DNA from 4 places in the Mesorhizobium sp. M2A.F.Ca.ET.043.02.1.1 genome. Region 2 is predicted to be linked to each of the others. Evidence: predicted binding sites of a transcription regulator. Region 2 holds the regulator's gene; each other region holds the start of a gene.

Region 1 (4,439 bases), 2.3 Mb from region 2:
AACCGCTCGACGGCAAGGTGCTGGCCATGATCTTCGACAAGCCGTCGACGCGCACGCGCGTGTCCTTCGATGTCGGCATGCGCCAGCTCGGCGGCGAGACGATCATGCTGACCGGCACCGAGATGCAGCTCGGACGCTCTGAGACCATCGCCGACACGGCGAAAGTGCTGTCGCGCTATGTCGACGCCATCATGATCCGCACCACCTCTCACGACCGGCTGATCGAGCTGACCGAGAACGCCACGGTTCCGGTCATCAACGGGCTGACCGACGATACACATCCCTGCCAGCTCATGGCCGACATCATGACCTTCGAGGAGCATCGCGGCCCGGTGGCCGGCAAGACCTTTGCCTGGACCGGCGACGGCAACAATGTGCTGCACTCGCTGCTCGAAGCCTCGGCCCGGTTCCGTTTCAACTTGAATGTCGCGGTGCCGGAAGGCAGCGAGCCTTTCGAGAAATATGTCGATTGGTCGAAAGCCCATGGCGGCAAGGTCCGGTTTGCCAAATCCGCCGAGGAAGCCGTCGACCAGGCCGATTGCGTCGTCACCGACAGCTGGGTCTCGATGGGCCAGGAGCACCGTGCTCGCGGCCACAACGTCTTCCTGCCCTATCAGGTCAACGCGGCGCTTATGGCCAAGGCCAAGCCCGATGCGTTGTTCATGCACTGCCTGCCGGCGCATCGCGGCGAAGAGGTCACCGACGAGGTGATCGACGGGCCGCATTCGGTGGTCTTCGATGAGGCCGAGAACCGGCTGCACGCCCAGAAGGCGGTCCTGGCCTGGTGCCTGGGCGCTTGAGAGGGGCGGACCTGACCGCTTCCGATCTGACCGGGGTCAACTTGATCTGGGGGTATGTGATGCCTATTTGCGGGCCATCACGTAAATTGAACGCGCTTCGACGCATGCGGCTCATCGGGTTGCATGGCTGCGCCCCGGAGTTTTGTCATGTTGGAAACCCAGACCTTGGCTGAGCATAAACCCCAACTCGGTGAATTCGGCTTCGCCGGCGACGACCACGTCGTGCCTTACGAGGTCGCGCCGCTCGATGTGCGCGGCCGCACAGTGCAGCTCGGGCCGATGCTCGACGCTATTCTGAGCCGCCACAATTATCCCGAGCCCGTCGCCCGCCTGCTGGCGGAAGCCTGCGTGCTCACCGTGCTGCTCGGCACCTCGCTTAAATTCGAGGGCAAGTTCATCCTGCAGACGCGCACCGACGGGCCGGTCGACATGCTGGTGGCCGATTTCACCACGCCGAATGCGCTGCGCGCCTATGCGCGCTTCGACGCCGACCGGCTGCAGGCGCTGACCGACGCCGGCGAGACCTCGCAGCAGACGCTGCTCGGCAACGGCGTGCTGGCCTTGACCATCGACCAGGGCACACACACGCAGCGCTATCAGGGCATCGTCCAGCTCGACGGCACCTCACTGGAGGATGCCGCGCGCACCTATTTCCGCCAGTCGGAGCAGATCCCGACCGATATCAAGATGTCGGTCGCCAAGCTGGTCACGCCCGGCCCGGCCGGCGCGCGCGAGCAGTGGCGGGCCGGCGGCATCCTGGCGCAGTTCCTGCCTCAGGCGCCGGAGCGCATGCGCATTCCCGATATTTCGGGCGGCGACGGCGACGACCGCGAGCTGACGGACCACCCGGCCGACAATTCCTGGCAGGAATTGCTGGCGCTGCTCGGCACCATCGAGCCGACCGAGCTGATCGACCCGACCGTTGGCGCCGAGCGGCTGCTCTACCGGCTGTTCCACGAGCACGGCGTGCGCGTCTTCCGCAGCGTGCCCGTCGACGACCAGTGCTCCTGCTCGCGCGAGAAGATCCACGGCATCCTCCAAGGCTTTTCGGCTGAGGAGATCAAGGACTCGACCGAGGAGGGCGGCATCCATGTCGCCTGCGAGTTCTGCTCGACGCAATACGACTTCGACCCGGCAGAATTTGCGGCGGAGTGACGCCCGTTCCTTCTCCCCGTTCCACGGGGAGAAGGTGCCCGAAGGGCGGATGAGGGGCAGCGCCAACGTTGGCGATCATAGCGTCCGCCGTGGGCGCCGCCTCGTGAGCCTCGACGAAAATTCTCGGAAGCCGGCGCCGCCCCTCATTGCCCTGCCGGGCATTTCTCCCCGTAGAACGGGGAGAAAGACGCCAATCGCCGACGGCTAATTCACCGTCCGCCTTGTACCTGGCATGTCGAGTGAGAAAGCCGGAATGGCGATGTCGAACGTCTCGCCGCGGCCGTTGCGCATCGTGTAGTGGCCGACCATGATGCCCGACGGTGTCGAGAGCGGGCAGCCTGACGTGTATTGATAGCTGTCGCCGGGATTGAGCTCCGGCTGGTCGCCGACGACCCCGGCGCCGCGCACCTCCTCGACACGGCCCTGGCCATCGGTTATGTGCCAGTAGCGCGACAAAAGCTGCACGAAATCGTCGGAGCGGTTGTCGATCGTCACCTGATAGCCCCAGACATAGCGGTTCTCCGACGGATCGGATCTATCCTCCAGATAGAAGGGTCTGACCAGCACTTCGATGTTGCGCGTCACTGCGCGATACATGGGCCACTCCGGTTGCCGCCGCGGAACATTTTGTCGCGCTTCGCTGTTAAACGCGCCGCGCCGACCATCCTGCCAGCCTTGTAGCGCACGTGCCGAAAAACAATGTCATTTAAGTGACACATGACAATGTTGGTGTGCACAAACCGTGCCGGGCGACTCGGGCGCTCTGTGACTGATGAAATGGTCGCATGCGGCCAAGAGCAATTCCAGGAAAAGTGTGAGCGGTTTTCCGTCCGGAATTGCGTGAAAACAAAGAGATAGAGTGACCAGATCTCGATGGAACTGACTATCGCAGCCGGCCTGGCTTCGTCAGCCCTTCTTTTCTCGAACCTCGCCAGCATCCTGCTCGCCGCGTCGCGGCTGAAACGAAGACATGTCATTGCGCCGCCCGTCGGCGCGCAGCCGGTCTCGATCATCGTTCCTTCGCGCGGCGTCGAGCCGTTCACGCAGGAGACCCTTCAGCGCGCCTTCTCGCTCGACTGGCCGCGCTATGAGCTGATCTTCTGCGTCGCGCATGCCGAGGACCCGGTGGTGAGGCTCATCGATGCGGCGATAGCGCGCCACCCGAAGGTTCCGGCGCGGTTGTTGATCGGCGACGACCATATCAGCGCCAATCCCAAGCTCAACAACTGCGTCAAGGGCTGGCAGGCGGCGCGGCACGATTGGGTCGTCCTCGCCGATTCCAACGTGCTGATGCCGAGGGACTATGTTCAGCACCTGATGGCGGCATGGCGGCCGGATACCGGCCTCGTCTGCTCGACGCCGATCGGTTCGCGGCCGGACGGCTTTTGGGCCGAAGTCGAATGCGCCTTCCTCAACACGCTGCAGGCGCGCTGGCAATATGCCGGCGAGGCGCTCGGCCTCGGCTTCGCCCAGGGCAAGAGCATGCTGTGGAACAAGCCGATGCTGGACGCCAATGGCGGCATCCAGGCCTTGGCCGCCGAGATCGCCGAGGACGCGGCCGCCACCAAGCTGGTCAATGGCCTGGGCCTGCGCGTCAATCTCGTCGCCTCGCCTTTCGAGCAGCCGCTCGGACAGCGCAGCTTCGCCGAGATCTGGTCGCGACAGACGCGCTGGGCGCGGCTGCGCCGGGTCACGTTCCCGCTGTTCTTCACGCCAGAGATCCTGACCGGCGCGGCGGCGCCGCTCCTGCTGGCGCTGGTTGCCGCGGCAAGCGCCGGCGTCAGCCTGTGCACCACGGCTTTGTGGGTGCTGGCGATCGCCTACCTGCCGGAATGCCTGCTGGCCTTGGCCAAGGGCTGGTACCTGTCGCCGCGCAGCGTCACCGCGATGATCGCGCGTGACGCCATGCTGCCGGCCATCTGGGCGCGCGCCTGGTTCGGCGGCGCCGTCGAATGGCGCGGCAATGAGATGACCATCCGCACCCGCGCGCTGACAGAACTTGAGGAGATCGCCTGATCTCCCACGATGTTTTCCGGCTTATTTTGCCGCCTTCAGCGCCTGCTCGATGTCCTCCAGCAGATCGTCGGTGTCCTCCAGGCCGACCGAGAGCCTGAGCGTGCCGGGGCCGATGCCGAGCTCGGCACGTGCCTCGTCGCTCAGGTTCTTGTGCGTCGTCGTCGCCGGATGGGTGATCAGGCTCTTGGCGTCGCCGAGATTGTTGGAGATCAGCACGATGTCGAGCGCGTTCTGGAAGGCGAAGGCCGCCTGCTTGCCGCCCTTGACGTCAAGGCAGATCAATGTCGAACCGCCCGACATCTGCTTCTTGACGATATCGGCCTGCGGATGATCGGCGCGGCCGGGATAGATGACGCGCGCGATCTCCAACCGGCCGGCCAGGAAATCGGCGATCCTGCCGGCGCTCTCGGTCTGCTGGCGCACGCGCAGCGGGAGCGTCTCCAGCCCCTTGAGCAGCGTCCACGCGTT
Region 2 (4,439 bases):
CGCATGACGATGACCAGCACCATGCCAGAGGCCATGATCGCCACGGCCGAAGTCTGCACCGACAGGTTCCAGAGGTTGCGCGGCGTCAGGAAAGTGCGGCTGTCGAAGTCGAGCGGATTGACGCCAAGCCGCAGGCTGGAGATCACATGCAGTCCGCCCCAGATCAGCAGCAGCGCGCCGATCATGCCGAGCATGCGGGTGTCCAGCTCGGTTGCCTTCAGGAACCGGGCGACGGTGCCCAGCTCCGAGGCACGCGCGGTGTCTGCCGGTTGGGTGGACGTCGTGTCGGTCATGAAATTCCTCCTGCCGGCCTGCCGTCTGACGCGGATGCCGGAGCAAGCCTAGAAGCTATCCGCTCGAGGCGGGACGGTAAATCTTCGAGAAAACGCCGCGGCTTTCCGGCCGCGGCGCGAAGTTTTTGGTTTAAGTCGGCGAGCTTAGTTGCAGACCTTGACGCTGCCGGCGGCAACGCCAGCGCAGACTTCGTCCTTCTTGATCCAGCCGGCGTCGATGACGAGGTTGAGATTGTCCTTGGTGATCGCGATCGGGGTCAGGAACAGCGACTTGACGGTGTTGCCGCCAGGCGTTGTGAAGTCCTTGGCGCCGGCGATGTCGCCCATCTTCTTGCCGTCGGCGAGCTGCGAGGCGATCTCGGCGGCGTTCTTGCCGAGCTCGCGCGCATCCTTCCACACCGACACGGTCTGCGTGCCGAGCGCGATGCGGTTCAGCGCCGCGTGGTCGCCGTCCTGGCCCGAGACCGGAACGGTGCCGGCCAGGCCTTGCGCCGTCAGCGCCGCGACGACGCCGCCGGCGGTGCCGTCATTGGCGGCCACGACCGCGTCGACCTTGTTGTCGTTGGCGGTCAGGAACTGCTCCATATTCTTCTGCGCGTTGGCGGGCAGCCAGCCGTCGGTATAGGCCTCGCCGACATTCTTGATCTTGCCGCTGTCGATCGCCTCCTTCAGCACTTCCATGGAACCCGAGAACAGGAAGTCGGCGTTCGGATCGGAACCCGAGCCCTTGATAAAGACGTAGTTGCCTTCGGGCTTGGCCTTGAACACCTCACGGGCCTGCATGCGGCCGACTTCCTTGTTGTCGAAGGTCAGGTAGAAAACGTCCTTGTTCTCGATCAGGCGGTCGTAGCCGACGACCGGGATGCCTTCATCGAGCGCCTTCTGCACCGCCGGGCCGATCGCCGAGGCGTCCTGCGCCAGGATGATCAGCGAATTGGCGCCCTGCGAGATCAGGCTTTCGACGTCGGTCAGCTGCTTGCCCGGATTGGACTGCGCGTCGGCGGAAATATACTTGTCGCCGGCGGCCTCGATGGCGGCCTTCATCGCCGCTTCGTCGGTCTTCCAGCGCTCTTCCTGGAAATTCGACCACGAGACGCCGATCACCTTGTCCTTCGCCTCGGCGACCGAAGGCAGCGTCAGCGACATGGCTACGCCCGCCAGAATGGCGGCTGCGAATTTCTTCATGATATCCTCCCTGCGCCTTGTGCGGCGCGACCCAGACTGGCCCGAAGGCCGGCATAGAGGCTTTTTTTCGAGCCTCAAAAAAATAGTGATCCAGCGAAATGAAGCTGTCAACCGAGATTCTGATGGCATTTGATGGGCCCAGGGATTTTTTTCGGAGTCCGCAATAAATAATGACATCGGCTTTGGCTTCTGCCACTATCCCTAGCGTGTCAGCGACAGGCCATGGCATCATCACAAGGCCGCGATGACCGGGAGGACGTGCGAGACGATGTCGGTCGGAATCCGTCACGACGATTTGCGCCGGCGCAACCGCGCCATGGTGATTTCGGCCGTGCGCCGCGCCGGCCAGCCATCGCGGACGGAAATTGCCGCCACCACCGGCCTCAGCCACTCGACCATTTCAGCGATCTCCGCCGATCTGATCCAGGAGGGCATCCTCACCGAGAGCAAGGCCAGCGAGCCGACGGCGTTGAAGCGCGGCCGGCCGCAGATCGGCCTGGCGCTGAATCCCGAGGCCGCCGCGGTGTTGACGGTGGTGCTGTCGCTGAACTTCCTGTCCGTCGCCGTCATCGACTATGCCGGCCAGGTGATCGCCGAGGAGCAGCGGCGCCTGGACACGCTCGTCATGCCGCGCGACGAGCTGATCGGCGAATGCCTGGCGATCGTCCGGCGCCGGCTGCAGGACCCCGATCTCGACGTGGGCAGCGTCGCCCGCATCGCCATGGGCATTCAAGGCATCACCGATTCCCACGCACGCGCCATGCTATGGTCGCCGATCACGCCGCTGACCGACATTCCGTTCGCCGACATCCTGGAGAGGGAATTCGGCATCCCTGCCACCATGGAGAACGACTGCAACATGATGGCGGTGGCGCTGCGATGGCGCGATCCCGAGCGCTATCGTGACAATTTCATCGCCATCCTGCTCTCGCACGGCATCGGCATGGGCCTGGTGCTGAAGGGCGAATTGTTCACCGGCTCGCATTCCTCCGGCGGCGAGTTCGGCCACATGATCCATCGTCCGGGCGGCGCGCTTTGCCGCTGCGGCCGCCGCGGCTGCGTCGAGGCCTATGCCGGCAACTACGCGATCTGGCGCAGCGCCATGGGGATAAGCGAGGACGCCGCACCGACCGATGTCGGTGACGCCGACATGCGCGCGCTGGCCGCAAAGGCCCGACAGGCGGACGGCCCCGAACGGGAAGCCTATCGTCGGGCCGGCGAGGCGCTGGGCTTCGGTCTTGGCAGCCTGTTCGCCCTCATCGACCCGGCGCCGGTCGCCATGGTCGGCGTCAGCGCGGCCGCCTTCGACCTGATCGAGCCGGCGCTGAGGGAGGCGATCGCCCAGACCGCCGGCGGCCAGCACTCGAGCTCGATCTCCTTCGACACCGAGCCGAACGAGCTGCCGCTGATCCGCGAAGGCTGCGCCACCCGCGCGCTGACCTTCGTCGACCAGGAGATTTTCGCGCCGGGTGTCCAGGCAAGAGCGGGCAAGCACGTCGCATAAGCCGCAAGCTCAAGCGCCGGGATATGCTGAGATTCCGGTCAGGCCGAGTCGAAAATGGTGGATTCCGAGAACCGGAGCGGAGCGTACTTTTTGGTACGTGAGTACCGGAAGCGCAGGAAGCCGCCATTCGCAGGCCGGCCTCACCTGAATATCAGCATATCCCTAGTCTTCCCGGATTGCATAACCCGCCCCGCGGATGGTGCGGATGACGTCGGGCATGCGGCCGTTGTTGACGGCCTTGCGCAGGCGGCCGACATGCACGTCCACGGTGCGCTCGTCGATATAGATCGTCTCGCCCCAGACATTGTCGAGCAGCTGGCTGCGCGAGAACACGCGGCCGGGATGCCGCATCATGAATTCGAGCAGGCGGAACTCGGTCGGGCCGAGCCTGATCTCGCTCTTCTTGCGATAGACGCGGTGCGATTCGCGGTCGAGCACGATGTCGCCGACCTTGAGCACGCTGGACAGCACCTCGGGCTTGGCGCGGCGCAGCAGCGCCTTGACGCGCGCCATGAACTCCGGCGTCGAGAACGGCTTGACCAGATAGTCGTCGGCGCCGGTGGACAAACCTCGAACCCGATCGCTTTCTTCACCGCGCGCGGTCAGCATGATGATCGGCAGCCGCTCGGTCTCGGGCCGCATCCTGAGACGCCGGCAGAGCTCGATGCCGGAGACCGCCGGCACCATCCAGTCGAGCACGAGCAGGTCGGGAACATTTTCCTGAAGGCGGATTTCGGCCTCGTCGCCGCGGGTCACCACTTCCACCTGGTAACCCTCGGATTCGAGGTTGTAGCGGAGCAGCACCCCCAGCGGCTCCTCGTCCTCCACCACCATGATGCGTGGCGCGATCATCGGGGTAACCTTTTCCGTCAGGCGGCCGGCGCCGACATTGCCGTCTCGTCCTGCTTGGGACGGTTGGCGGGCAATTGCGTGCCGGTCAGCACATAATAGGCGTTCTCGGCGATGTTGGTCACATGGTCACCGATGCGCTCGAGGTTCTTGGCGCAGAACAGAAGATGCGTGCAAGCGGTGATGTTGCGTGGATCTTCCATCATGTAGGTCAACAGCTCGCGGAAGACGGAGGTGTATTTGACGTCGATGCGTTCGTCGTCGTTGCGAAGCTTGGCCAGCGCCGTGGCATCACCCACCGTATATTCCTGAATCACGCCCTGGACCTGGATCAGCACCAGTTGCGCCATGGAATCGATCGAATGCGTGAGGTCGCGCGGGGCAGTGCTGACGCCGACTGACCCGACGCGCTTGGCGATGTTCTTGGCGAGATCGCCGATGCGTTCGAGGTCGCCCGCCATGCGTATCGAGCCGACCACGTGGCGAAGATCGTCCGCCATCGGCTGGCGCTTGGCGATCAGCGTGATGGCGCGGTCGTCAAGCTCGCGCTGACGCGCGTCCATGATGGCATCGTCGGAGACGACGCGCTGCGCCAGCGCATTGTCGCT
Region 3 (4,439 bases), 1.0 Mb from region 2:
ATGGCGTGTCCGCTTGGAAAGGACAGTGACGTTTCGGTGGCCAGGTGCGAGACGAGATCGGGCCGGGGCCGGTCGACTTCGTGCTTGAGCAAGGTGGAAAGCACTTGCCCGCCCGCCACCGCCGCGAACACGAACAGCGCGGTCGAAGGCCTGCGGATCAAGATGAGATAGACGATCGTCGCGGTCGTGATCAGCACCAGCACGACGGTGCTGCCGAGCGCGGTGATGTCGCGCATCGCGCCCTGCAGCCAAAGCGGACCGATCGGGCTGTCCGGCTGCCCGGCATGGCGGAAGGCAAGCAGGATTTCGGTGTCGAAGGCGTGCGGCGTCGTCGCCCGCGCCACCTCCATCAGTTCTTCGAAACCCCATAGCCCGCCGGCGATGATCAGTCCGGCCAGAAGCAGGGGGAATTCGATCTTGGCAAGCAGCGCGCCGACGGATGGCTTCATGAGAGGCTCGAGGGTTAGAGCTTCTGCATATAGGGCCCAAGCGTGATCAGGGCGACGGCGGCGATCGCCAGCACCATGCCGGTCGCCTGGAAAGCATTGAGCCGTTCGCCGAAAAAGGCGATCGCCACGACATTGACCGCGACAAGCTGGATCACCGCCGACAGGCTGAACGCCACCGACATGCCGAACTCGCGCACCAGCCTCAGCATGATCAGGTTGCCGGCGGTATAGAGCGCCAGCGTCACAAGGAGCTTGGCCAAGCTCGGCGCCAACCCCCATTGCTTGGCCGCCATCGCCGCCAGCAGGAACATCACGGTCGAAATACCGAGCTGCGCCAGTCCCCAGAAACTCACCTGCCGTCCCCTTTTGAAGCGCCGTCGCCACGCCGGCCGCAGCCCTTGTTTCCGAACCGGGCGAAGCCGTCAAGCTGGCGGTGTGGGGGCGAAGGTCGCGGCAAGCCCCCTTCTCCCCGTCACTATACGGGGAGAAGGTGCCGGCAGGCGGATGAGGGGCGGCGCCAGCGTTGGCCATCAGCATTACACGCAGGGGCTGTCTTTGAAGACATCATTATAGCGCCACTGTTTGCCAGCTCGGCGCCGCCCCTCATTGCCCAGCCGGGCATTTCTCCCCGTATAGTGACGGGGAGAAAGGGGCTGACATCGACAGGCTTCGCCAACCACCGAGGGCTACGCAGAAGCCGATGTCACGAAAATGTGATCGGCGCGCTTTAGGGGTTGAAGGTCCAAGCTCAAGCCACCTCAAGAAGCCAGAGGAACACCATGACCGCGACCCCTGAAACCCGCTTCCGCACCAGCCAGCTCGAGGAGAATGACGGTCCGCCCGTCAACCCGACCGACAACCGCACCATGGGCGAGATCATTGCCGCGCGCTTCTCGCGCCGCGGTTTCCTCTTGGGCTCGCTGGCCGTCTCGGCCATCGCCGCCACCGTCAGCCCGTTGGCGCTCGTCGCCGCCGACGAGGCGCGCGCCGCCGAGGCCTCGGCGTTCAAGTTCGACGAGCTCGAAGCCGGCATCGATGACAAGCACCATGTCGCGCCAGGCTATGATGCCGACGTGCTGCTGCGCTGGGGCGATCCGCTGTTTGCCGATTCGCCGGAGTTCGATCCGCTGAAGCAATCGGCTGAGGCTCAGGCAAAACAGTTCGGCTACAACAACGACTATGTCGGCTATATCCCGATCGACGGCTCGGCGGAGCACGGGCTACTGGTCGTCAACCACGAATACACCAACCCGCATCTGATGTTCCCCGGCATCGTTTCGATCGTCGAAAAAGACGGCAAGAAGGCCGCCGAGGTCGCACCGCTGTCGAAGGAGGAGGTCGATGTCGAGATGGCCGCGCATGGCGGCACCATCGTCGAGATCCGCAAGGAAGGCGGCAAGTGGCAGGTGGTGCGCGACGGCAAGCTCAACCGCCGCATCATGTCGACCACCGAGATGGCGCTCTCCGGCCCGGTCGCCGGCCACGACCGCGTCAAGACCAATGCCGACCCCTCCGGCACCAAGGTCATCGGCACGCTCAACAATTGCGCCGGCGGCGTCACGCCCTGGGGCACCTATGTGATGGCCGAGGAGAATATCCACGGCTACTTCTCGGGCGAGCTGCCGGAAGGCCACAAGGAAGCCGCCAATTACAAGCGCCTGGGCATTCCGGAAGGCGCCTATGAATGGGGCGCGCATTACGACCGCTTCAACCTCGCCAAGGAGCCGAACGAACCGAATCGTTTCGGCTGGATCGTCGAGGTCGACGTCAACGATCCGGCTTCGGTGCCGAGGAAGCGCACCGCCATGGGCCGTTTCAAGCATGAGGGCGCCGAGTCGATCGTCGCCAGGGACGGCCGCGTCGTCTTCTATCTCGGCGACGACGAGCGCTTCGACTATGTCTACAAATTCGTCACCGCCGGCAGGTTCAATCCTGGTGACCGCGCGGCCAACATGAACCTGCTCGACGACGGCACGCTCTATGTGGCGCAGTTCGCCGAGGACGGTTCGGTCGAATGGATGCCGATCGTCTTTGGCCAAGGCCCGCTGACGGCGGAGAACGGTTTTGCGTCCCAGGCCGACGTTCTGATCGAGACGCGGCGCGCCGCCGATCTGCTCGGCGCCACCAAGATGGACCGGCCGGAAGACATCCAGCCCAACGCCGGCAACGGCAAGGTCTATGTCATGCTGACCAACAATTCCAAGCGTAAGGCCGAGCAGGTCGACGCCGCCAACCCGCGTGCTGCCAACGCCTTCGGCCACATCATCGAGATCGTCGAGGATGGCGGCGACTTCGCCGCCAGCAAGGGCAAGTGGGAAGTGCTGCTCAAATGCGGCGATCCGTCCGTCGCGGATGTAGGCGCCACCTTCTCGACCGCGACCACCGCGCATGGCTGGTTCGGCATGCCGGACAATTGCGCCGTCGATTCCGCCGGGCGCCTGTGGGTCGCCACCGACGGCCAGGGCCCGAAAGCCACCGGCCGCACCGACGGCCTGTGGGCGGTCGACACGGAAGGAGCGGCGCGGGCGACCTCAAAACTGTTCTTCCGCGTGCCGATCGGCGCCGAGATGTGCGGCCCGCTCTTCGCGCCGGACGACCAGACCGCCTTCGTCGCCGTCCAGCATCCGGGCGACGGCGGCGAGGACTGGGAAGGCTTCGGCCGCCCGTCCTATTACGAGGATCCGTCGACCCGCTGGCCGGACTTCAAGCCGGACATGCCGGTGCGGCCGTCGGTCGTTGCGATCACGAAGCAGGGCGGCGGCAAGATCGCGGTGTGAGGACACTATCTCTCTGTTTTTATGCAATTCCGGACGGAAAACCGCTCACACTTTTCCTGGAATTGCTCTAAGCGCCCGACATTGCGGGGGCTCGGCAGGATCCGAGCCCCCTGTTTTGGTTGAAGTCGATCAAGCCTCAGGAAAGATTGATCTTTATAGGTGGCGCCCTAGCTCCTCGCCAGGAGATCGCCATGCCGAAGTCCATTTATGACCGTGGCCTGCTGAAACCCGCCCAGGTCGCCACCTTGCAACGCGTCTTCGATGAAGCCTGCCGAAGTCGCGAGGCGCATCCCGAATCGGACGAGGCGCGGGAGATCGCGCTGACTGTGCTCGCGCTCTACAATGCCGGCATGGTCGATGAAGAGATGTTGATGGAGACGGTTTGCTTCCGTCGGCCGAAGTCGAAAACCGCCTGATCCAGACAGCCGCTATCTCGCCCGCTGAACCACCGCGATGTTCATCGCGCTGCGCAGCCGGAAGCCGATCGACTCGTAGAGCTTTATCGCCGCTGCATTGTTGGCAAAGGCGTGCAGATATGGCACCTCGCCACGCGCCATGATGCGGTTGGCCACAAACAGCGACAACAGCCTGGCGAGGCCGCCGCCGCGAAAATCCGGATGCGAGCACACGCCGCTGAGCTCCGAATAGCCGGGTTGCTTCATGCGCTCGCCGGCCATCGCGGCCAGCCTGCCGTCGATCTTCACGCCCCAGAATTCGCCGAGGCTCAACGCTTCCAGCGTGAACGGCCCAGGCTTCGTCAACGAGGCGAGCGCGAACATCTCGGCCGCGTCCTGTCGCGTCAACTGCTCGATTCGGGGATCGGTGACCGTCTGCAAGGCTTGCCCGGCAATCATCTGCACGGCATCGGCGGTCATCGTCGCGACAAGCGCCGGCGGCAGGACAATGTTCTCGGCCTGCGCCAGGATGACGGTTTCTCCAGCGGGAACGAGCCTTCCGAGCGCGTGCAGGCATTCCGGATCGTCCGTGGCCGTGGCGGCGAACGGGATGATCGATGGCCGATACCGGCGCGCGAGATCGTCACCCTCGGCGAAAGTCCTTTGTCGCGTTTCGAGCGCGCTCCAGACAGGACGGTCGAGCATATGCTTCATGGCGGGGCGTCCCTTTCGGCGCGACGGTGGAGCGGTGTCTCGGCCAGCCGGTCCTCGATGGCGGCAAGCTGGCCGAGCAGCGGCCCGGAAAGATCGGCGCACAG
Region 4 (4,439 bases), 3.3 Mb from region 2:
GCAATTCCTTCGGCTCGAGCACGGCCTCCGGATTGAAGGTGCCATTCGAGCCGTCGCCGCGCGGGATGATGTGGGCGATCTTGCAGGCAAGATCGTCCACCTGGAACTCGGTGACGCGGCGGCAGGCGCTGCGGCCGGAAAGCAATTCCCGCCAGCTATGCTCGACGCCCATGCCAAACGGCGAAAGCAGGCCAAGGCCCGTGACGACGACACGCCTCATCGCAGGTCCTCCCCGATTATGCCTGCGAAAGAACTCAGGCCGAGGCCTTGTCGATGTACTTCACGGCGTCGCCGACGGTGAGGATGGTCTCGGCGGCATCGTCCGGAATCTCGACGCCGAACTCTTCTTCGAACGCCATGACGAGTTCGACCGTGTCGAGGCTGTCCGCGCCCAGGTCGTCGATGAAGCTCGCCTGCTCCGTCACCTTGTCGGCATCGACGCCGAGATGCTCGATGACGATCTTCTTGACGCGCTCTGCGGTGTCACTCATTTGGGCAATCCTCGTCTTATGTTTGTCGATCTTCGTTAGCGGGCGGAATGCCGCTAATCAAGCTGAAAGATGGTCTTGCGGGCAACGCAACGCCACAGGACCGGTTTTTGCCCGAACCGCCGGGTTGCGGGCCGCATTACACGAAAAATGCCGGGCGTCCAAGCCGAAATGGCTGTTTTCACAGGCGTCCGGGCTTGGCCGCCGGGGTGTGTCGAGATTCAGGTCAGGCCGAGCCGAAAATGGTGGCTTTCGAGAACCGGAGCGGAGCGGACATCGAGTCCGTGAGCACCGGAAGCGCAGAAAGCCACCGTTTGCAGGCCGGCATCACCTGAATATCGACATGCCCTAGATCATTGCCATGCCGCCATTCACGTGAATGGTCTGGCCGGTGACATAAGCCGCCTCATTGGAAGCGAGGTAGGCAACCGCGCACGCGACCTCGGCGCTGGTGCCCATGCGCCTTATCGGGATGGCGGCCATGATCGTCTCTTTCTGCTTGTCGTTGAGCTTGTCGGTCATGGCCGATTCGATGAAGCCCGGGGCGACGCAGTTGACGGTGATGTTGCGGGTGGCGATCTCCTGCGCCAGCGACTTGGAAAAGCCGATCATGCCGGCCTTGGAGGCGCAGTAATTGGTCTGGCCGGGATTGCCCGTGACGCCGACCACCGAGGTGATGTTGATGATGCGGCCACGGCGGCGGCGCATCATCGGATGGGTCAGCTCGCGGGTGAGCCGGAACACGGCGGTGAGGTTGACCTCGATCACGCTGTCCCAGTCGGCATCCGACATGCGCACGAACAGGCCGTCCTTGGTGATGCCGGCATTGTTGACCAGGATATCGACGCCTTCGAGATCCGCTTCCGCTTTCTGGCCGAGCGCCTTCACCGCGTCGCGGTCGGTCAAATCCGCCGGAAACAGTTTTACGCGGTCGCCGAGCTCACCTGCCAACGCTTCCAGCTTCTCCACGCGCGTGCCGTGCAGGCCGACGATGGCGCCCTGGCTGTGCAGCACCCTGGCGATCGCCTCGCCGATGCCTCCCGATGCGCCTGTGACGAGCGCCTTGCGGCCGGTCAGTTCGAACATTTTTCTCTCCTGATCTCAGAGGGGCACCCTTGGCACAGGTGCCGTCAAATCGCCAGCCTGTCAGGCGAGCGCCGCCAGCGCCGCCTCTACCTCCGCCGCCGTGCCGATGGCACCGGTGGCGATGTCGCGGTTGATGCGGCGCGCCAGGCCCGACAGCACCTTGCCGGCGCCGACCTCGTAAAGCGTGGCGACACCATTGGCGCCGAACCATTCCACCGTCTCGCGCCAGCGCACGCGGCCGGTCACCTGGTGGACCAGCCGGCGGGCGATCTCGTCCGGGTCGCTGGTCGGCGTCACCGTCACGTTCGAGACGACCGGGACCACCGGCGCCTGCTTTTCCACGCTCGCCAGCGCCTCGCGCATGATGTCGGCCGCCGGCGCCATCAACGCCGAGTGGAAGGGGGCCGAAACCTGCAGCATCAGCGCCCGCTTGGCGCCCTTTTCGGTGCACAGCTTCGCCGCCAGCTCGACCGCCGCTTTGGCGCCTGAAATCACCAGCTGGCCGCCGCCATTGTCGTTGGCGACCTGGCAGACGGAGCCCTTGGCCGCTTCCGCGCATGCCGCTTCGACATCGGCATGTTCGAGGCCGATGATCGCGGCCATGGCGCCCTCGCCCGCCGGCACCGCCGCCTGCATGGCGTTGCCGCGGGTCCTGAGCAGCCGCGCCGCGTCGCCGACCGAAACAAAGCCGGCTGCGGCAAGCGCGGAATATTCGCCCAGCGAATGGCCGGCCACATAGGCCACCTTGTCCTTCAGCGACAAGCCGCGCGCTTCGAGCGCCCGCATCGCCGCCAGCGACACCGCCATCAGCGCCGGCTGGGCGTTGGCGGTCAGCGTCAGCGTCTCTTCCGGGCCTTCCCAGATCAGTTTCGACAGGTTTTCGCCGAGCGCGGCGTCCACTTCCTCGAAGACGCGGCGCGCTTCCGGGAATTGATCGGCGAGGTCCTTGCCCATGCCGACGGCCTGGCTGCCCTGTCCCGGAAAGGTGAATGCGACGGCCATTTTGGTCTCTCCAGAGGCTGGTTTTTCCCTGCCTCTGGCGCAAGGCGGACGGCCAAGTCAAGCCCGCGGGCATACCTTTAACCCGTCTTTCAGCCCGAAAACCCGACTGACTCCCTGTTCCAAAAGGCTTTTTGGCGATCACACCTGATGAAAACCGCTCACGTTTGGTTTGCTGGCTCTTCTTATTTCCGCCACAGGCGCTAGCTTTGCGTGACACTTTGATGACAGAGCCGTGACGCGCGTGGAAGGCGTGTTGCAAGGGCCCGGGGGAGTTTAGTGGCAAGGATCAGGAAAGGCGCGGCCAAGCCCGTGCCGCAATTTTTGGAAGACGATCCGTCCACCGGCTACCTGCCGGGGCGACCCTGGCCGACTGTACGCTACGGTCTGGCGACGCTTCTTGCCGCCGCCCTGCTCGTCTTCGCGATCGAATGGATCGTGCGCGGCGATTTCTTCGGCACGGTCGATTTCTTCCTGCAGCCCTTCAAGCCGGGCTGGACCACCATCATCGTCTTCGCGTTGGTGCTGGTCGGGCTGGACGCCGTGATTGGCCGCAGCCACCAGAGCCTGATGATCGTGGCGCCGCTGACGCTGGCGCTCGCCTTTGTCGGTCACCAGAAATCGCATTATCTCGGCGATCCGCTCTATCCGACCGATTTCCTGTTTGCCCGCCAGATCATGGCGCTGATGCCGCTTTTGGTGCGCGAACGGCCATGGACGGCCATCATGCTGGCCGCGGCAATCGTCGGCGGGCTGGCGCTGCTGGTCTATGGCTGGCGGGCCTGGCGCCGGCGGGTGCCGATCCTCAGCCGCAAGGGCCGCCTGGCGCGGCTGGCGCTGGCCGTGCCGCTGCTCGCCTTCTTCGTCTCGATCATGGACTACGCCACCTTCTCGTGGACGCGCGACCGGCTGCAGATCATCCCGATCATGTGGGACCAGAAGGAAAACTACGCCTCGAACGGTTTTGCGCTGGCCTTCGCGATGAATGTGCCGATGGCGCATGTCTCGGCGCCGCCCGGTTATTCCGAAAAGGCGATGGCCGCGATCCAGCGCACCGACGTCGCTGCTTCGGTGCCGGCCGACAAGCCGGATATCGTCGTGGTGATGAGCGAATCCTTCTGGGATCCGACGCGACTGCCTGGCGTCACCATCAAGCCCGACCCGATACCGACCGTGCGCGCCTTGCGCTCCGGCTCGATGTTCTCGCCCGAGTTCGGCGGCATGACCGCCAATATCGAATTCGAGGCGCTGACCGGCTTCTCCAACGCCTTCCTGCCGGCCGGCTCGATCCCCTACCAGCAATATGTGCGCACCCCGACGCCCTCGCTGGCGACCTTCCTGAAGAGCGAGGGCTACCGGGCGCGCGCCATCCATCCCGGCACCAACTGGTTCTGGAACCGCGGCGCCGTCTATGCCGATTTCGGCTTCAGCGATTTCCGTTCCGAGGAGACGCTGCCGCCGATGGAAAAGCGCGGGCCGCTGGCGTCCGACGCGGCGATGACCGATGAGATCATCCGCGAGGCCGACGCCAGCGACGATCCGGTGTTCCTGTTCGCCGTCAGCCTGCAGAACCATGGCCCTTACGAGCCCTACCGCTATTACAATCCGACGCATTCGGTCGAGGCGCCGATCAGTTCCTGGGCGCGGGAATCGCTGCTTTCCTACGCCGAGGGCTCGGCCGACGCCGACCATGGCCTGCAGCGGCTGATCGACTGGGCGAAGAAGCGTGAGCGGCCGACCATCATCGCCTTCTTCGGCGACCACCTGCCGCCGCTCGGACCCGTCTATGTCGAGACCGGCTTCCTCAAGGACAATGTCGCGCCGCGCAAGGAGCCTAGCGACGCCGCGCTCGAGCACCACGACACG

What was found. The regulator PhoB, encoded in region 2, activates phosphate uptake and scavenging genes when phosphate is short. The targets are predictions, from matches to a motif close to TGTCATNNANCTGTCAT.
Region 1: a site for PhoB is predicted at 2,656-2,672, ahead of EJ068_RS21510 (ceramide glucosyltransferase). Genes of this name have one in related genera too.
Region 3: a site for PhoB is predicted at 1,151-1,167, ahead of EJ068_RS15515 (PhoX family phosphatase). Genes of this name have one in related genera too.
Region 4: a site for PhoB is predicted at 2,787-2,803, ahead of EJ068_RS26475 (LTA synthase family protein). Genes of this name have one in related genera too.

What each region holds. Positions count from the first base shown of each region.
Region 1 is NZ_CP034445.1:4,518,433-4,522,871, forward strand. It holds gene argF (ornithine carbamoyltransferase) at 1-800, shown strand, start outside; gene EJ068_RS21500 (Hsp33 family molecular chaperone) at 924-1,955, shown strand; gene apaG (Co2+/Mg2+ efflux protein ApaG) at 2,160-2,552, opposite strand; gene EJ068_RS21510 (ceramide glucosyltransferase) at 2,829-3,971, shown strand; gene EJ068_RS21515 (O-succinylhomoserine sulfhydrylase) at 3,993-4,439, opposite strand, start outside.
Region 2 is NZ_CP034445.1:2,236,370-2,240,808, forward strand. It holds gene EJ068_RS10635 (sugar ABC transporter permease) at 1-293, opposite strand, end outside; gene xylF (D-xylose ABC transporter substrate-binding protein) at 438-1,478, opposite strand; gene EJ068_RS10645 (ROK family protein) at 1,747-2,982, shown strand; gene phoB (phosphate regulon transcriptional regulator PhoB) at 3,145-3,834, opposite strand; gene phoU (phosphate signaling complex protein PhoU) at 3,852-4,439, opposite strand, start outside.
Region 3 is NZ_CP034445.1:3,259,500-3,263,938, forward strand. It holds gene EJ068_RS15505 (phosphatase PAP2 family protein) at 1-449, opposite strand, end outside; gene EJ068_RS15510 (hypothetical protein) at 464-802, opposite strand; gene EJ068_RS15515 (PhoX family phosphatase) at 1,229-3,226, shown strand; gene EJ068_RS15520 (hypothetical protein) at 3,418-3,642, shown strand; gene EJ068_RS15525 (GNAT family N-acetyltransferase) at 3,655-4,335, opposite strand; gene EJ068_RS15530 (MarR family transcriptional regulator) at 4,332-4,439, opposite strand, start outside.
Region 4 is NZ_CP034445.1:5,587,901-5,592,339, reverse strand. It holds gene fabF (beta-ketoacyl-ACP synthase II) at 1-220, opposite strand, end outside; gene EJ068_RS26490 (acyl carrier protein) at 255-491, opposite strand; gene fabG (3-oxoacyl-[acyl-carrier-protein] reductase) at 837-1,574, opposite strand; gene fabD (ACP S-malonyltransferase) at 1,635-2,576, opposite strand; gene EJ068_RS26475 (LTA synthase family protein) at 2,853-4,439, shown strand, end outside.